4 regions of the Nocardia sp. NPDC047654 genome follow, and region 4 is predicted to be linked to each of the others. Evidence: riboswitches for the same ligand, from Rfam matches in the RefSeq annotation. Region 4 holds a riboswitch; each other region holds the start of a gene.

Evidence for each region. A riboswitch is a leader RNA that binds a small molecule or an ion and turns the genes downstream of it on or off. The one in region 4 is predicted to bind S-adenosylmethionine.
Region 1: it holds a riboswitch for S-adenosylmethionine, as region 4 does, so the genes downstream of both, ACGF7Y_RS34100 (amino acid ABC transporter permease) here and ACGF7Y_RS18155 (homoserine O-acetyltransferase) in region 4, are expected to answer to the same signal.
Region 2: it holds a riboswitch for S-adenosylmethionine, as region 4 does, so the genes downstream of both, ACGF7Y_RS15865 (aminotransferase class V-fold PLP-dependent enzyme) here and ACGF7Y_RS18155 (homoserine O-acetyltransferase) in region 4, are expected to answer to the same signal.
Region 3: it holds a riboswitch for S-adenosylmethionine, as region 4 does, so the genes downstream of both, ACGF7Y_RS11930 (rhodanese-like domain-containing protein) here and ACGF7Y_RS18155 (homoserine O-acetyltransferase) in region 4, are expected to answer to the same signal.

Annotation. Positions count from the first base shown of each region.
Region 1 is NZ_JBIDDF010000024.1:23,903-28,387, reverse strand. Features, by position in the region: gene ACGF7Y_RS34110 (glycosyltransferase) at 1-954, shown strand, start outside; gene ACGF7Y_RS34105 (hypothetical protein) at 958-1,665, opposite strand; SAM riboswitch class I at 2,051-2,144, shown strand; gene ACGF7Y_RS34100 (amino acid ABC transporter permease) at 2,172-3,179, shown strand; gene ACGF7Y_RS34095 (amino acid ABC transporter ATP-binding protein) at 3,176-3,943, shown strand; gene ACGF7Y_RS34090 (ABC transporter substrate-binding protein) at 3,943-4,485, shown strand, end outside.
Region 2 is NZ_JBIDDF010000004.1:52,327-56,811, forward strand. Features, by position in the region: gene ACGF7Y_RS15860 (Pls/PosA family non-ribosomal peptide synthetase) at 1-1,147, opposite strand, end outside; SAM riboswitch class IV at 1,817-1,930, shown strand; gene ACGF7Y_RS15865 (aminotransferase class V-fold PLP-dependent enzyme) at 1,978-3,297, shown strand; gene ACGF7Y_RS15870 (flavin reductase family protein) at 3,554-4,105, opposite strand; gene ACGF7Y_RS15875 (YbaK/EbsC family protein) at 4,193-4,485, opposite strand, start outside.
Region 3 is NZ_JBIDDF010000002.1:770,422-774,906, forward strand. Features, by position in the region: gene ACGF7Y_RS11920 (FAD-dependent oxidoreductase) at 1-835, opposite strand, end outside; gene ACGF7Y_RS11925 (hypothetical protein) at 1,211-1,660, shown strand; SAM riboswitch class IV at 1,724-1,840, shown strand; gene ACGF7Y_RS11930 (rhodanese-like domain-containing protein) at 1,855-2,271, shown strand; gene ACGF7Y_RS11935 (O-succinylhomoserine sulfhydrylase) at 2,268-3,482, shown strand; gene ACGF7Y_RS11940 (serine/threonine-protein kinase) at 3,506-4,485, opposite strand, start outside.
Region 4 is NZ_JBIDDF010000005.1:218,449-222,933, reverse strand. Features, by position in the region: gene ACGF7Y_RS18165 (MFS transporter) at 1-647, opposite strand, end outside; gene ACGF7Y_RS18160 (TetR family transcriptional regulator) at 781-1,494, shown strand; SAM riboswitch class IV at 1,547-1,657, shown strand; gene ACGF7Y_RS18155 (homoserine O-acetyltransferase) at 1,859-3,016, shown strand; gene ACGF7Y_RS18150 (helix-turn-helix domain-containing protein) at 3,074-3,451, opposite strand; gene ACGF7Y_RS18145 (nitroreductase family protein) at 3,521-4,168, shown strand; gene ACGF7Y_RS18140 (DUF3017 domain-containing protein) at 4,208-4,453, opposite strand.

The sequences.
Region 1 (4,485 bases), on a different contig from region 4:
CGCCTCGCGGTGCGCATCCTCGACGACGCGTCCACCGACGACACCGGCGCCGCCGCCCGAGCGGCGATCGGCGACGACCCGCGTTTCACCCTGCTGCGCACCGAGTCCGATCCGGTCGCCGGCTGGACCGGAAAGGCCGCCGCCTGTGTCCGGCTGGCGGAGGAGGTGTCCACGCCGGTGCTGATCTTCCTGGACGCCGACGTGCGGCTGGCCCCCACGGCGCTCGCCGCGGCGGTCGGCGCGCTGCGTACGCGCGCAGCCGCGCTGGTCTCGCCCTGGCCCCTGCAAGTGGCCGATTCCGTGGCGGAAGCCGTGGTGCAGCCTCTGCTGTGCTGGTCGTGGGCCTCGACGCTGCCGATCGCCGTGGCCGACCGGAGCCTGCGACCCGCCACGGCGGTGGCCTGCGGCCAGTTCCTCGTGTTCGACAACGCCGCCTACCGCGCGGTCGGCGGCCACACGGCCGTGGCCGGGAGCGTCACCGAGGACCTCGACATCGCCCGTACGCTGCGGCGAGCCGGTCACGCCACCGCTCTGGTGGCCGCCGGAGAGTTGGCCCGCACCAGGATGTATCGCGGCGCCGCCGACCTGGACGCGGGCTACACCCGCTGGCTCTGGTCGGCCTACGACGGCACGATCGCAGGCGGAGCGGCGGTGGGACTCGTTGCGGCCCTTGCCTATTGGGTACCGCCCGCGGCCGCCGTGCTCGGCAGGGGCGCGGTCCGCCGGACGGGCGCGATCGGCTGGCTCGCCGCCGTCGCCGGGCGCCTGCTGGCCCGCTCGACCGAGACCGGCGGCCCGCTGGGACGCGCGGACGTGCCCGCCGCCCTCGCGCATCCGGTGTCGGTGGCGGCGTATCTGCTGCTGTGGGTGCGTTCGCACCTGGCCCGCCGTCGCGGCACGGCGCACTGGAAGGGGCGTTCGCTCCCAGGAGCGGCGCCGCGCCGCGACAGTTGAATCTCACGGGACCGCGGTGATTCCGACCGTCGGCAGGAAGAAGCAGGACTTGGCGCCGTTCTGCACCGTGCCGAACACCGCGGCGAGAACGGTGCCCTTGCCGGTGTCCACCGGGACCGCCCGCACCCCGCCCATGGGGAGGGCCGCGAAGAGGAAGTCCCGGATCGCCTGCTCGGCCACCGGCCGCTGGTCCGCGGGAACGGCAGCGGGGATCATCGCGCGGGCGATGTCGGCCAGCGGCCCCATGGCGGCCGTTCCGCTGCGTCCGTTGCTCAGATTGAGCCAGGCCACCTGCATTCCCGCGGTATTCGCGCCGTCCGGCCCGAGGCCGTAGGGCACGAAGGTGAACATGGCTTGCCCGGCCTTGACGGCGCTGAGGTCCAGTCCGGGAAGCTGCACGGTGTTCTTCGGCCACGGCCCGGGTATGGCTCCGGCCACCGCGGGCGCCAGCCCGGCCGTGGTGTTGTCGAGGCAGAACGCCGACGCGCTCGGGTACGCGAACGGCTGGATACCGAGCGCGCGCAGCGCGTCGAGCGCGGTTTGATAGGCGCCGAACAAGTCACCGGGGGCGGCGATCGGCGCGGAGAGATCGGAGAACGCGGGAATCGTGGCATCCGGAGCCGCGAACGCGGCACCCGGCCCGGCAAACGCGAGGGCGACCGAACAGGTCGCGACAGCGGACAATTGGGTCAGACGACGCAAAGTGATCACGAAACCTCCTCATCGGCGGAACGATCGAGGGGCACAGTACTCCGGCAAACGGCTCCAACAGCACGGATTGCGTACAGCAATTTCGCGGCGAGTCTCGTTTGCCCGAAACATGCTTCCGCGTGGCCGACCCGCGTTCCCCAGCCCTGGCGATACCCGTATGCTGCATCGGACCGCCGTCATCCGGCGCTGGATGCCCCTCCGCGAGGACGCGACCGGTTCGCACCGCCCCTCGGCGAAGCAGCGCACGTCTGGTTACTACAAAGACTCGATCAACTGGCGTGGACAAGGTCTACGCTCACGCTGATTACTTCTCTTGTCCCAGCCTTCCCTTGCTGGGCATCATGATTCGGCTCGGCCCTGACATCGGTTGACAGGGGGTCGGCGCCAACCATCCAGAGCGACCGAGAGACCTGGCTCGTCGACGTCGCAGCAACCCCCCGGTAACCGGGTGCGGGTGCTTCCGCCGGGACCGATGGAGGAACCGAAGTGATCATCGAGGACCCCTCGTGAGTGCGTCCACCGCACCCGCCCCCGCCCCGGCGCGCGAACCGGACCCGACCGGCACACCCCTCCGCGCGCCGGACGCCGCCGAGTACGGCACGCCGCCGACCGTGGCCAAGACCTGGCATCCCTGGCGCTGGGTGGTCAGTGCCGTCGCGCTGATCCTGCTCGCCCAGTTCGTGCACGGGCTGGCCACCAACCCCGGGTGGGACTGGCCGACGTTCGCGCAGTACATCACCGCGAAGTCGGTGCTGTCGGCGTTGCGGGTCACCTTGGAGCTGACCGCATGGGGTACGGCGCTGGGCTTTCTGCTCGGCACCGCGCTCGCGGTCGCCCGGCTGTCGAACAATCCGGTGCTGCGGGTGATCTCGTGGGTCTACATCTGGGCGTTCCGTTCGATCCCGCTGATCGTGCAACTGCTGTTCTGGTTCAACATCGCCTACCTGTACCGGACCGTGTCGATCGGCATCCCGTTCGGGCCCGCGCTGTTCACCTTCGAGGTGAACGGGGTGATCAGCGGTTTCACCGCCGCCGTGATCGGCTTGGCCCTGCATCAGGCGGCGTATTCGGCCGAGATCATCCGGGCCGGGTTCATCGCGGTGGACGCCGGTCAGCTGGAAGCCGCCGCCGCGCTGGGGATCCCACGGCTGCGGCAGTTCCGCACGGTGGTGGCGCCGCAGGCCATGCGCTCGATCCTGCCGAACGCGACCAACGAGGTGATCAGCCTGTTCAAGGGCACCTCGATCGTGTCGGTGATGGCGATCGCCGAGCTGTTCTACCAGGTCCAGGTCATCTACGGGCGCAACGGGCGGGTGGTGCCGCTGCTGATGGTCGCGACGGTCTGGTACATCGTGCTCACCACCGTGCTGTCGGTGGCGCAGTACTACATCGAACGCCACTACGCCAAGGGCGCGCACCGCACGCCGCCGCCGACACCGCTGCGACGCGCGTGGCAGAAGCTGCGCGAGGTCGCCGAGGCCGGTCCCGCCGCACCGCGCGGAGCGACCAGATGAGCGCGGCCCCCGCCGTGGAGGTCCGCGGCGTCCGGAAATCCTTCGGCGCGCATCCGGTGCTGCGCGGCATCGATCTCACCGTGCGCTCCGGCGAAGTGGTCACCGTGATCGGTCCGTCCGGTTCGGGCAAGTCGACCCTGCTGCGCGTGGTGAACCACCTGGAGTCGCTGGACGCGGGCACCGTGCGCATCGACGGCGAGCTGATCGGCTATCGGCTGCGCCGCGACCGCCTGCACGCGCTGCCCGACCGCGAAGTGCGCAAGCAGCGCTCGCGAATCGGCTTCGTCTTCCAGCAGTTCAATCTGTTCCCCCACCTGACCGTGCTCGAGAACGTCACGCTCGCACCGCTTTCCGCGCAGCGGCGCGACCGGACCGAGGTGGAGCGCGAGGCGCACCGGCTGCTGGAGCGGGTCGGTATCGGACAGTTGGCCGACGCGTATCCGCGCCGGTTGTCGGGCGGGCAGCAGCAACGGGTGGCCATCGCGCGGGCGCTGGCGCTGCGGCCGCGGGTGATCCTGTTCGACGAACCCACCTCCGCGCTGGACCCGGAACTGGTCGGCGAGGTGCTCGACGTGATCCGCGATCTCGCGCACGGCGGCACCGCACTGGTGATCGTCACGCACGAAATCGGTTTCGCCCGTGAGGTGGCCGACGCCGTGGTGTTCCTCGACGAGGGCGTCATCGTCGAGCAGGGCCCGCCCTCGGCCGTGCTCGACCATCCCGAACACCCGCGCACCCGCGCCTTCCTTTCCCGAGTCCGCTGATGAACAGGTATCCGATGAAGTTCTCCGCCATGGTCACCGCCGCCGCGACCGCGGTCGCGCTACTGGCCACCGGCTGCACCGAACCCGAGGCGGATACCGCCGCGCAGCCCGCCGGTTCGATCACCTTCGACCTCTCCCCCGCCCAGCCCGGCCGCGTCCGGACCGCGAAGGTCGATGCCATCGCCGCCGAGGTGCCGCAGGCGATTCGCGATCGCGGCACGCTGGCGGTGACCGGCGCGTCCGGCGCTGCGCCGCCGCTGCGGTTCTACGCCACCGATGACAAGACGGTGGTCGGCTCCGAAGTCGACTTCGCCGCGCTGATCGCCGACATCCTCGGCCTGAAACTGGACGCGCAGGTGGCGGACTGGTCGCAGAACTTCGTGCGGGTGGACTCCGGTGAGGTGGACGCGTTCATCTCCAATGTCACCGTCACCGAGGAACGCAAGGAGAAGTACGACTTCGCGACCTACCGCAAGGACAACGTCGCGCTGGAGGTGCCGATCCAGAGCAAGCTCGAATACACCGACCGCACGAGCCTGGCG
Region 2 (4,485 bases), on a different contig from region 4:
CCCAGCCGACAGAAGACAGCGGCGCGTACTTCTCGGCGTCCTTGACCGGGTCGAGATAGCGCGCCAGTCCGACGCCGCCGATCACCAGTTCGCCGGATTCCCCCTCGGCCACCGGGTTACCCGCCTGGTCCACGACGACCAGGTCCCAGCCGTTGAGCGGCAGGCCGATGCGGATCGGCCACCGGCCGTCCAAGCGGGCGGCGCAGGCGACGACCGTGGCTTCGGTGGGGCCGTAGGTGTTCCACACCTCGCGAGCCGAATCACCGTTCCCCGCGAGGCGCTCGGCGAGTTCCGGCGGGACGGCCTCGCCGCCGAAGATGAGCAGGCGCACCGCCTCCAATGCCTCTACCGGCCAGGTCGCCGCCAGGGTCGGGACGGTCGAGACCACACTGATCTCCCGCCGCACCAGCCACGGGCCGAGATCGGCGCCGGTGCGCACCAGCTCACGCGGGGCGGGCACCAGGCAGGCGCCGTTGCGCCAGGCCAGCCACATCTCCTCGCAGGACGCGTCGAAGGCGACCGACAGACCCGCCAGAACCCGGTCACCCGGACCGATCGGGGCGTCGCGCAGGAACAGATCGGCCTCGGCGTCGACGAAGGCTGCCGCGTTGCGATGGGTGACGGCAACGCCTTTCGGAGTGCCGGTGGAACCGGAGGTGAAGATGATCCAGGCGTCGTCGCCGGGAGTGGGCAGCGTCGACCAGGTCTGTTCGCGTGGCCGCTCCGCTGCGCGGATGCCCGCGGCCGTGGTCTCGATGCCTTCGGCGGTCACGATCGCGGTGACCTGCGCTTCCCCGAAGACCAGCTGGGCGCGCTCGGCCGGGTCGTCGGCGTCGACCGGCACGTAAGCGGCGCCGGAGTAGAGGATCGCGAGGATGGTCACATAGAGCCCGCGGGTGCCCGACGGCATTCGAACGCCGACCCGATCGCCGGGCCGCACGCCCGCGGTGGCGAGCCGGGCCATGGTGTTCTCGATCTCGACGACCAATTCCAGATAGGACAGCACCACGTGGCCGTCGTCGATGGCGGGGGCGTCGGGATGGGCGAGTGCCGTCGCGGTCAGGATGTCGACGAGCGTCCTTGCCTCCGGCGCGCGATCGCCGCGTGACAACGGGCCCGCCGGCGCGTCGACGTCTGTCTCGAGCATGGTGCTGTGCGCACCTCCCATCGACTTGCCTCACACTTTCCCGTTGTTGTGTCATAGCTGGGTTACCAAAGGGCAAACAGCGCTGTGGCCAGCTGTCCACGGTACCCGGGGTTGTCGTCGCTTGTTGTTCACCGAACCGGATGCCGGATCGGTGGGCGCGATGCCCGTTGTTGCAGGTGGGATAGATATTCGCCGTTCCGGCAGGGCAAAACGCTGGTGGGCGGCTCGCCTGCCGCGTTCGCCGGGAGATCGCTGATCCGAAGGTGTGATTCGGCTCATCGAGCGGTCCGGAGCTGGTCCTTGCGAGGGCCGGAACGCGCGGTTGTTCCGGCCGGTCATCGAGGGAGTCGCAGTCGGGCGCCGCGATCGGGTTCAGCGCGTTCGAGATACGGAGGCGCTCGAGCAGCTGCGGCGTCGCGGGAAACGAGCGGGGCCCGAGTCGCATCGGCATCGGATCGGCTCGGTGGTAACCGCCGAGCGAACCGAGGCGCGTTTGCCGTGGACGGGGCCGGTACTCACGCGCGAAATCCCGCGACGGGCGCGGCTCGCGCGTCGTCGTGGGGGTGCTTGTAATGGCCGACGCGTGGTGGTTATGTCCACGCGGTGCTCGTGGGGACTCGGGTGGAATGTGGTTGACAGTGCCGGGGCGCTTCTGCCACTCTCGGGTCTGGTCATGAGTGCCAGCGCAAAGCCCCGGCTTGCTGGCCGGCAACCCTCCTCCGCGGTGGGGTGCTCCGGGTGACGACCCGGCCGCCGCCCAACCGGGCGCGGCAAGCGCGGACTCGCCGAATCGTTCGGTCGCGAGTCCCTGAGCCGACGGGATTCACGTGATGACTACTGCTGTCGACAACCCCTGTGCCGCACTCGCCCGGGTGTCCGGCGACGAACTGCGCGTGCCTTTGGTACACGGCGGATCGGCGACCTACGCCAACTTCGACTACGCCGCGAGTGCGCCCGCGTTGGCCCAGGTCACCGACCGGGTGCAGCAGTTGCTGCCGTACTACGCGAGCGTGCACCGCGGCGCGGGCTACGCCTCGCGGATCTCCACCGAGTGCTACGAAGCCGCTCGCGGATCGGTGTCCCGGTTCCTCGACGCCGCCGACGATCAGGTGGTGGTCTTCACCCGCAACACCACCGACTCGCTGAACCTGCTCGCCTCCTGCGTCCCCGGGGACACCGTGGTGCTCGACATCGAGCACCACGCCAATTTCCTGCCGTGGACCAAGCGGGGCAGGCGCGTCGTGCAGACCGCCGACACGGTCGAGGAGACCATCGGCAGGCTGGTTGCCGAACTGTGCAGCAAGCCGGCCGCATTGCTCGCGGTGACCGGCGCATCGAACGTGACCGGCGAGGTGCTTCCGCTGGAACGGCTGGCCACCGTCGCGCATCAGTGCGGCGCACGGATCCTGGTGGACGCCGCCCAGTTGGCGCCGCATCGGCGGATCAGCCTGCGGGAGACCGCGATCGACTACCTGGCGTTCTCCGGGCACAAGCTCTACGCCCCGTTCGGCGCCGGTGTGCTGGTGGGCAAGCGGGATTGGCTCGACGCGGCGCAGCCCTACCTCGCGGGTGGCGGCGCGGTGCGCGAGGTCCGCAGCGACGCGGCCGAATGGGCGTCCGCTCCGCAGCGGCACGAAGCAGGCTCGCCGAACGTGCTCGGCGCGGCCGCGCTGGCCGCGGCTTGTGACGCGCTCAGCGGGATCGACGCCGAAACCCTTGCCGCGCACGAACACCGGCTCGCCGACCGCCTGCGCGACGGCTTGGCCACGATTCCCGGCGTCCAGCTGCTGCGGATCTGGATCGACAGCCCTGATTCCGTCGGCATCGTCGCCTTCACCCTGGACGATTTCGCCCCCGGCCACGTCGCCGCCTATCTCTCCGCCGAACACGGCATCGGTGTGCGCGACGGACGTTTCTGCGCCCACCCGCTGCTCGCCCGCCTCGGCTTGAACGGCGCACTGCGCGCCAGCATCGGCCTCGGCACCACCTCCGCCGATGTGGACCGCCTGATCGAGGCGATCGCCATCCTCGCGCGAACGGGCCCCACCTGGAACTACGCCGCCGAGAACGGCGTCTGGAACCCTACCCCCGAAACGCGCCCCTTCACCTCCACCGCTCCCACCGGCGCAGCCCCCTGTCTCGTCGGCTGAAGCCGCGCTGGTCCCGATCGCGTGGACTTCGCCGTGCCGGACGGTGCCTGACACTCCGGGCGAGCCCGATGGTGGGGCAGACCTCGGGAACTCCCGGGTGGGGAACCGACGCCGCAGGTAGGACACGTCCGTGGACGCCGAGTTCGAGGCAGGTCCGGGCGGTGCGGAGTGTTCTCGAGCTGGAGCGGCCGGCTCGCGCGCTCGACCCGGAGTTGGTCGTGTAGGTGCGGCCGGGGTGGCGTAATCGAGCGCTGGGTCAGTCGCTGAGGGCGGTGGGCCGGTAGTAGCGCCCGTTGTAGTACAGCAGTGGCGCGGCGGCGGGTTTCTCGTCGGTGCTGTCGTGGACCCGGGTGACCAAGCCGACGACGAGGGTGTGGTCGCCGATGGGGATCAGTTGGTGCACGGTGGCGCGCAACCAGATGGGGGTGCCGTGCAGGACCGGTTCGCCGGTGTCCAGGGTGGTCCACAGGGCACGATCGGTGAAGCGCTCCTCCGCGGTCCGGGAGAACCGGTGGGCCAGGTGCTGCTGGTGTTCGCCGAGGAAGTGGATGACGACGGACTCGGCGTCCAGCATGGCGGACAGGCTGGAGGAGGTGTGCGCGATATTGAACGACACCAGCGGCGGTTCCAGTGACAGCGAGGCGAAGGAGGTCGCGGTGAAGCCGACCGGCCCCTGCGGCGAAGTCAGCGTGACGACGGTGACGCCGGCCGGGTAGTGGCGCATGGAGGCGCGATACTGCTCCGCGGTGATGCCGCTCAGATCATCGGGGATCTGTAGTTCCGTCTCGGGCCGTGGTGCGTCGGTCACCTCACGAAACTACGCCCGGACGCCCCGCCGGTGCGGGTGGCATTGATCGCACTCGTGCGGCACCGGGCTCGCCGCGAGGGCGTCGAGTCAGTCGACATCGATCGGAAGACCCGCGGTGATCCGCAGCAATTCCGGGAACGACGTGCGGAAGATGGTGTTCGGATGCCCGCCCGCTGCCCACAGCTCCCGATGGCGCCCCAGCGCGCTGTCCACCCACGTGGGCAGGTTGGTCGGGTGACCGACCGGTGCGACGCCCCCGATGGGCTGACCGGTCACCGCCCGCACCATCTCTGCGGGGGCGCGGCTCAGCGTCCCGTCCAGGCGCGCGCCGGTCTTCGCCAGATCGACTTGGTGCGCTCCCGAGACCAACAGCAGCACCG
Region 3 (4,485 bases), on a different contig from region 4:
GCGTGTTGGCGACCATGTCGACCTGCTTGGAATGCCTGCGCGCGGCTTCGGAGCCTTCGTCGTAGTCGATGTCCTCGGGGTCGACGATCACCTCGATGGTGGGGGAGTGGTCGAGCTCGCGCAGTTCCAGCGGGGTGAACTTGGCCTGGGCGGGCCCGCGGCGGCCGAAGACGTGCACCTCGACGGCCTTGTTGGCCTTGAGGCCCTTGTAGACGTTCGGCGGGATCTCGGTGGGCAGCAGCTCGTCGCCGGTCTTGGCCAGCACGCGGGCCACGTCGAGAGCGACGTTGCCGACGCCGAGGACGGCGACCTTCTCCGCGTCCAGCGGCCAGGTGCGGGGGACGTCGGGGTGGCCGTCGTACCAGGAGACGAAGTCGGCGGCGCCGAAGGATCCGTCGAGATCGATGCCGGGGATGGGCAGGGCGCGGTCGGCGTTGGCGCCGGTGGAGAAGATCACCGCGTCGTAGAAGGCCCGCAGGTCGTCCAGCGTGATGTCGGTGCCGTAGTCGATATTGCCCAGCAGGCGCACCTGCGGCTTGTCCAGCACCTTGTGCAGGGCGGTGATGATGCCCTTGATGCGCGGGTGGTCCGGCGCGACGCCGTAGCGGATCAACCCGAACGGCGCGGGCATGCGCTCGTACAGGTCGATGCTCACCTCGGCATCGGACTTCATCAATGCGTCGGCGGCGTAGATCCCGGCCGGTCCGGCGCCCACGATCGCGATGCGGAGCGGGCGGGTCCTCGCGGTGTGCGCGTCAGGCCCGGCGGAGGAAGCCTGCGTCACCACGGAGGGCTCGCGAACACCGCCATCCTCTACTGCACTCTGTTCGGTCATCTCTTTACGCGCACCTTACGGTCGAAACAATTAATGACGTCTGGCTTAGCTTAGGCTAAGTTGACGCACCGGCTCGGTCGCGCCCTCGGGGCGCACGCCTGCGTTGCCGGCTCGTGGCTGCACGGTGCTCCGTTCGCCGCGGCGTGGAGCTGCCGATTCGCTATGACAGCAGGCCGCCGTCCCGCGATTCTATCGGGATGGCCGATGCCACCCCGCGTCGGTGCGTGAACTCGGCGGCTGCCGTCGAAAGCCACAATCGTCGCTTACCCGCTCGCGCGCGGCCTATCGCGGACGCCCGGACCCGGCCGGCGCCACCCCGGTCCGCAGCCGGGGGTCGAGCGCTCGATACCCGCGCCGACCAGGGATCATCGAGCCATGACCGAACAGCAGCCGACCCCGGGCGAGGACGAGATCATCCGGGTCGATCAGACCGACAAGCGCTCGGCGGCCCCGTTCATCGCGGCCGCGGTGGTCGCGGCGATCGTGCTGATCGCGATCGTGCTCGGCGGCGTGCTGTCGCCCGCTGAGAAAAATGTCACAGAAGCCGACCGCATCGCGGCGGCCGTCCGCAACTTCGTCGACGGCTCCAACCGCAGCGACGCCGTGCCGCCGCCCGGCACCGCGTGCCAGGGTTTCGACGCGACCCGCTCGCCGCTGGCGGGGCAGGACGGCGCCGGAAAGCTGGTCGAGATCACGAAAATCGACAGTCCGATCATGGACGGCGACCGAGGGAAGGCGACCGTGACCACGAAGGTGGACGGGCAGGAGCGGACCTCGACCTGGAATCTCACCCGATCCGGCGGTAAGTGGCTGGTCTGCACCTGAGCGTTCGCGCAGTGTGCGCCACCGTTTGACAGGGTGACCCGGGTCGGTGCAATCTCAGTCGAAGGTCATGAGAACCAGTGTCAAGCCCCGGCATTACTGGTCGGCAACCCTCCTCCGCGGTGGGGTGCTCCGGGTGACGACCTGGCGGCGCCCTGGTCCCGGGCGCGGCAAGTGCGGATTCGCAGGAGGTGCACATGAGTTATGCCGGTGACATCACCCCACAGCAGGCTTGGGAGCTGTTGCGGGACGATCCCGAGGCCGTCCTCGTGGACGTGCGGACGGAAGCGGAGTGGAAGTTCGTCGGCGTCCCCGACACCAGTTCGATCGAACGGCCGACCGTGCTGATCGAGTGGGTCGATTCCACGGGCGCGCGCAACGAGACGTTCGTCGAGCAGTTGAAGCAAGCGCTCGACGGCCACGATCCCGAGGCTCCCGTCGTCTTCCTCTGTCGCTCCGGTCAGCGTTCGATCGGTGCGGCGATCGCCGCCACCTCAGCGGGTTACCGCACCTCCTACAACGTGCTCGAGGGCTTCGAAGGCCCGCTCGACGAATTCGGGCATCGCGGCGGCGCGGGCTGGCGTGCCCTCGGATTGCCCTGGCGGCAGTCGTGATCACCGGCGGCGCGTTCGACAAGCCGCTGCCCGACGGCGTCGGTCCCGCGACGCTGGGCGTGCGCGGCGGGCTGCGGCGCTCCGGTTTCGAGGAAACCGCCGAAGCGCTCTATCTGACCTCCGGCTTCGTCTACGAGAGCGCCGAGGCCGCCGAGGCCGCGTTCACCGGCGAGGTCGAGCACTTCGTCTACTCCCGCTACGGCAACCCCACGGTGGCCATGTTCGAGGAGCGGATGCGCCTGATCGACGGCGCCGAGGCGTGCTTCGCCACCGCCAGCGGCATGTCCGCGGTGTTCACCGCGCTGGGCGCGCTGCTGAAGGCGGGTGACCGGCTCGTCGCCGCGCGCAGCCTGTTCGGCTCGTGCTTCGTGGTGTGCAACGAGATCCTGCCGCGCTGGGGCGTGGAGACCGTCTTCGTCGACGGCGAGGATCTCGATCAGTGGGAGCAGGCGCTGTCGGTGCCGACCCAGGCGGTGTTCTTCGAGACGCCCGCCAATCCGATGCAGACCTTGGTCGACGTGCGCCGGGTGACCGAGCTGGCGCACGCGGCGGGTGCGAAAGTGGTGCTGGACAACGTGTTCGCCACTCCGCTGCTGCAACGTGGCTTCGAACTCGGCGCCGACGTGGTGGTCTACTCGGGCACCAAGCACATCGATGGGCAGGGCCGCGTGCTCGGCGGCGCGATCCTCGGCGCCCAGGACTACATCGACGGCCCGGTGAAAACGCTGATGCGCCATACCGGTCCGGCGCTGAGCCCGTTCAACGCGTGGACCCTGCTCAAGGGCCTGGAGACGATGCCGCTGCGGGTACGCCACTCGGCGGAGTCCGCCTTGCGCATCGCCCGTTTCTTGGAGGACAACCCGGCCGTCAGCTGGGTGCGGTACCCGTTCCTGGAATCTCATCCGCAGCACGCGCTGGCCACCAGTCAGATGAGCGCGGGCGGCACCGTGATCACCTTCGAGCTGAGCGCACCCGAGAACGAGGCGAAGAAGCGCGCTTTCGAAGTCCTCAACCGGTTGCGCATCGTCGACATCTCCAACAACCTCGGTGACGCGAAGACCCTGATCACGCACCCGGCCACCACGACCCACCGCGCCATGGGGCCCGAAGGCCGGGCCACCATCGGCCTGACCGACGGCGTCGTGCGTATCTCGGTGGGGCTGGAAGACGTCGAAGACCTCCTCGCCGACTTGGACACCGCCCTCTCCTGAGCCGCGAACGGTCGCACGATCGGTCAGCCGATCGGCACGGTGACGCCGGGTGACGACGGTGCGCCGTGCAGGATCAGATGACTCGGTGCCTCGTCCTTCTTGTCGTTCTTCTTGCCGTTCTTGTTCTTGCCGGGCAGGTCGAAGGCCAGCCGGACGGTGCTGACACGGCCACCGGCGATGCGCGTGAAGTCCTCGCCGGGCGAATTGAGTTTCGCGGTGACCGCCGCGTCGGGTGCGACGGAGCGGCCGCCAGTGGTGACCAGCCGTTGATCGGCGACGGCGAGAACTTGTTCGTCGCCGGACACATTGGTGACCGTCAGCGTCACGACCGTGTGGGAATCGCCGGTGCTCGCCGGGTCGGTGGCGCGTACATCGATCACGGTGAAAGCGAGGTTCCCGTCGCGCACCGCGGGACCCGGCCCGGGTTGCCCGTCGCTCGGCGGCAGCGAAGTATCGGCCGGCGTAGGGGCATCGGTGGTTGTCGGGCCCGCGACGGGTCCGGACCCGATGTCGATGCCGCCGCCGAACAGCCACAGCGCTGCCACCGCGACGAGCGCCGCCCCGGCGGCGACGGGCAGCCACCGGCGCTCGTGTCGGCGAGCGAGTTGCCCGGCCGGAGTGGGTGAACCGGCCTCGGGCGTCGTCCGCGCCGGGAGGGCGGAAGTCATGATCCGGGTGGATGTGCGGCCTGCCGGTGCCGGAGCAGGTGCGACCGGCGGGGTCGGTCGCGCGGACGCGGACCGGAGAAGGGCCGCCGACGCCGCCGCGGCGAATTGTCCCGCGCTGCGGTAGCGCGCGTCCGGCTCTTTGGCCATTCCCCGGGCGATGACGGCGTCGAGTGCGGGCGGGACGTCACGGGCGGCCAGCGAGGCGCGCGGCGGTTCGGTCATGAGGTGGGCCCGCATCTGCTGTGCCGGATCGCCCGCACCATAGGGCGGCTTTCCGGTAAGGGACTCGTAGAGCACGCAGGCAAGCGAATAGACATCGGACCGGGCATCGGCGG
Region 4 (4,485 bases):
GTGACGGCACCGGGCACGTCATATCCCCCGCGGCGCGGCGCCGGCACGTCCTTCGCCACCCATGCCAGCGCCCCGACCAGCGCGAGCAGCGCGATCGGCGTGTTGACCAGCAGGCACCAGCGCCACGACGCGTACTCGGTGAGCGCGCCGCCCGCGATCAGGCCGAGCGCCGCGCCGCCCGCGGAAATGCCCGCGAACACACCGAACGCGGTGGCCCGCTCTCCGGGCTCGGTGAAGGTCACCGACAGCAGCGAGAGCGCGGCCGGGGCCAGCAGCGCGGCGAACGCACCCTGCAACGCGCGCCCGGCGAACAGTTCCGCCCCGGTTTGAGCGAGCCCGGCCAGCGCCGAAGCACCCGCGAAGCCGATCAGGCCGACGATGAAGATCCGGCGGCGGCCGAGGTAGTCGGCCAGCCTGCCGCCCAGCAGCAGCAAGCCGCCGAAGATCAGCGTGTAGGCGGTGAGCATCCATTGCCGGTTGCCGTCGCTGATGTCGAGATCACGCTGCGCGAACGGCAGCGAGATAGTCACGATTGTGGCGTCCAGCACCACCATGAGCTGGGCTAATGCGATCACTGTCAGCGCGAGCCAGCGCGCTGAAGCGGCCGTTTTCCGCGGCGCGTGCGCCGCTGTCCCGGGTTCCGTCACGGTCGTCTCCTCGTCCTTCGATGTCGGAAGCCATCCTGTCATCGAGCGACATTTGTCGTCAAGAGAAAAGTGTCGTACTACGACATTTGACCGTTAAGGACAGGAAAACAACAGGTTGCGTTACCATGGGGTCATGCTCGAGTCATCGACGCCGATGGGCGCGAGCGCTGCGGCCGACCGCGCCGCGAGCGCCCCCGCGACCCCAGGGCTGCGCGAACGCAAGAAGCAGCAGACGAGGTTGCGCATCATCGCGGCCGCCCTGGATCTGTGCGACACGCAGGGCTTCGACGCGACCACGATCGAGCAGATCGCCAACGTGGCGGACGTCTCGCCGCGCACGATCAACCGCTATTTCGAGAGCAAAGAGGACATCGTCCTCGGACCGGTCCAGGATTTCGGGCGCACGATCGCCGAGACGCTGCGCGAGCAGCCACGCACGGGTAACGAACTACAGGCGCTGCTCGCGGCCTTCCTGCACGTGGTCGATCAAGCCGCCGAGGGTGGCGAGGCCGACCCGTTGTCGTTCCGGCAGTTCCAGAAGATGCAACGGATCCTGCGCAGCAGCCCTTCGGTCAGCGCGCGCAGCATGGAACTCGCCGACGACAAGAACACGGCGATCGCGGCGGTGGTCGCCGAGCGCCTCGGCACCGAACCGGACGCGCGCGCGGTGCGGCTCCTCGTCGGCACCTGGCAACTGATCGGCCACATCGGCATGGAGTGCTCCGACGATGCGTTCCTGGACGAGGACCTGGCGACCGCGACCAGGGCGGGGCGCACCGCGTTCACCGAGGCGTACGACGAATTCGTACGCACCTGCTGCGGGGCGGCGACCGTCGCGGACCAGTGAGTTCGGCGGAGGATTTCGGACGCCGACCGCCCGCCGGTTATGATGCCGGGCAGGTTATGAGTACCAGCGCCAAGCCCCGGCTCGCTGGTCGGCAACCCTCCAACCGCGGTGGGGTGCTCCGGGTGATGACCTGGCTCCCGAGAGTCGGGAGCAAGCGCGTAACAGGAGGTCGCCGGCATGTGTTGTTGTTCGTTACCCACACACCGCTAACCCTTGCTGTACCGGCGAACACCTTTTGGGAGCAAACCATGAGTGAATTCACCGCGCCCGGGACCGAGCAGGACCCGGCAGCGCCGTACAGCCGCGTGGCCGCCACCGTGGACATTCCGGGCGATCTACGCGCCTGCTTCGCGACGGCGGCGACGTGACCGTGAGCACCGAACCGAGCACGCGGACCTCCGGCAACGTCCTGCCGCCCCCGGATGGACAGCTCGGCGCCATCGCCATCGGGGACGTGCGACTGGAGAACGGCGCGGTCATCCCGGACGTCCACCTCGCGGTGCAGCGCTGGGGCGAGCTCTCCCCCGGCCTGGACAATATCGTGCTGGTCGAACACGCGCTCACCGGCGACTCGCACGTCGTCGGCAAGTCCGACGACGTGCACGAGATGCCCGGCTGGTGGGACGGCATGGTCGGCCCGGGTGCTCCGCTGGACACCGACGAATGGTGTGTGATCGCGACGAACGTGCTCGGCGGCTGCAAGGGCAGCACCGGGCCGTCGAGTCCCGCGCCGGACGGGAAACCTTGGGGCGCGCGATTTCCCGAGATCTCCATCCGCGATCAGGTGACCGCCGAGGCCGCTCTGTTCGACCTGCTCGGTGTCGAGCGGCTCGCCGCCGTTGTCGGCGGTTCGATGGGCGGCATGCGGGTGCTGGAGTGGATGGTCGGCGCACCGGAGCGGGTCGCGGCGGCGCTGGTGCTCGCGGTCGGCGCCCGCGCCACCGCCGACCAGATCGGTACCCAGACCACCCAGATCGCGGCGATCAAGGCCGATCCGGACTGGCAGGGCGGCGACTATCACGGCACCGGCCGCGCCCCGCTGACGGGCATGGCCCTGGCCCGGCGGATCGCCCACCTGACCTACCGCACCGAATTCGAACTCGACCACCGGTTCGAGAACAAGCCCCAGGGCGACGAAGACCCGTGGCACGGCGGCCGCTACGCGGTGCAGAGCTACCTGGACCACCAGGCCGAAAAGCTGTGCAAGCGCTTCGATCCCGCCACCTATGTGCTGCTGACCGAGGCGATGAACCGGCACGACGTGGGCCGGGGCCGGGGCGGCGTCGAGGCGGCGCTCGCGGCGACGCCGGTGCCGTGCGTGGTCGGCGGCGTCGACTCCGACCGGCTGTACCCGCTGCGGACCCAGCAGGAACTCGCCGATCTGCTGCCCGGTTGCGACGGATTGGAAGTCGTGCACTCCCGCGACGGGCACGACGGATTCCTCACCGAGGCGGCGGCGGTCTCGAAGCTGCTGACCGAGACCATGCGACTGGCCCGGGCGGGTGTGCGACCCGAACGCTGAAGATCCGCCGCGCCGAAGCGTCCGCGCGCGACGTTCCGAGCACTGTCTGCCCCACGCTCAGAGCGCCGCGCCTCGTCGCGCCGCCTCGATCCGGTTGATGTTGCTTTCGATCCAATCCCGCAGCGCCGCGATCGGCGTGCGCAGACTGTGGCCGAGGTCGGTGAGGGTGTAGTCGACGCGGGGGGGAACCGTCGGATGCACTGTGCGCGTGACGAATCCGTCCGCCTCCAATTGCCGCAGAGTTTGCGTCAGCATCTTCTGGGAGATGCCCTCGATGCGGTTGCGCAGATCGGTATAGCGCATGGTGCCGTCCGCGAGTGCGTCGATGATCAGCACCGTCCATTTGCCCGCGATGTGGTCGAGAACCTCCCGCGTAGGGCACTTCGCGGAGTACACATCCGCGGGGAGACCGGAACCTTCGAGGTATGTGGGCACCTTTCGGAGTGTAGCGCACTATTTAGTGCCTTCTTCCTATTCGAGGGTCACTCTCCGATAGTAAGAATCATGGAAACGCAGACACTTTCGATTGCCGAAGCCATTCGAACCCGCCGCACCGTCCGGCATTACCGGGCCGATCCGGTAGCGCCGGAGCTGCTCGAAGAACTCCTCGACCTGACCATGCAGGCCCCGAGCGCCTGGAACATGCAGGACCGGTCGGTTGTCGTGGTGACCGGCGAAGCCGGCCGCCGCGCCCTGCACGAAGCCGCGTTCGGTCAGCCCCAACCGCTCGAGGCGCCGGTAGTGCTGGTTTTCCTCGCCGATGTCGACGCCTGGCGAGCGGGCAACGCCGATATCGCCGAACTCGCCGGCCGCAGCGGCGCGTGGAACGCCGACTTCACCGCCATGTTCGACACCCGCGCGGAGTACCACGCGCTCGAACGGCACGGCCTGCTGCGGGAGAATGCGGTGAAGAACGCGATGATCGCGGCCACCTACACGATGCTGGCGGCCACCGGCCTCGGACTGGCCTCGGCCCCGATGAACGGGTGGGACGCCGAACTGGTGAAGCAGGCCGTCGGTGTCGGCGATCGTGTCGATCTGGCCGTCGCGGTCCTGGTCACGGTCGGTTACAGCGACACCGTTCCACCCCATCCCGGCCGCCGGCCGCGCGAGCGGACGGTTTTCGCCGAGCGATACGCGGCCGCCCGCTGACCCCGCTGGGCGTCCCGCCGGGGCGCCCTTCCCGAGCGGTCAGCCGACGCCGAGCGTGTTGATCGTGGCCGCCAGGAACAGGATGCTCGAGCCGAGCAGCGTCAGCGCACCCACATCGAAAGGCTTGCTGCGCACCGCGAGCAACCCGACCCGCGCGGTCGGCAGGCACAGCCGGAACGCCGCCGCCAGCAGCGTCGCACCGCCGAAGAAGAACGCCCCGCGCCGCCACCGATCGGACGCGACGAAGACCACCGCCACAACCATGACCAGCGTCACAACCACCATCGGCAGATGGGAGCGCAGAAACTGCGCCCCCG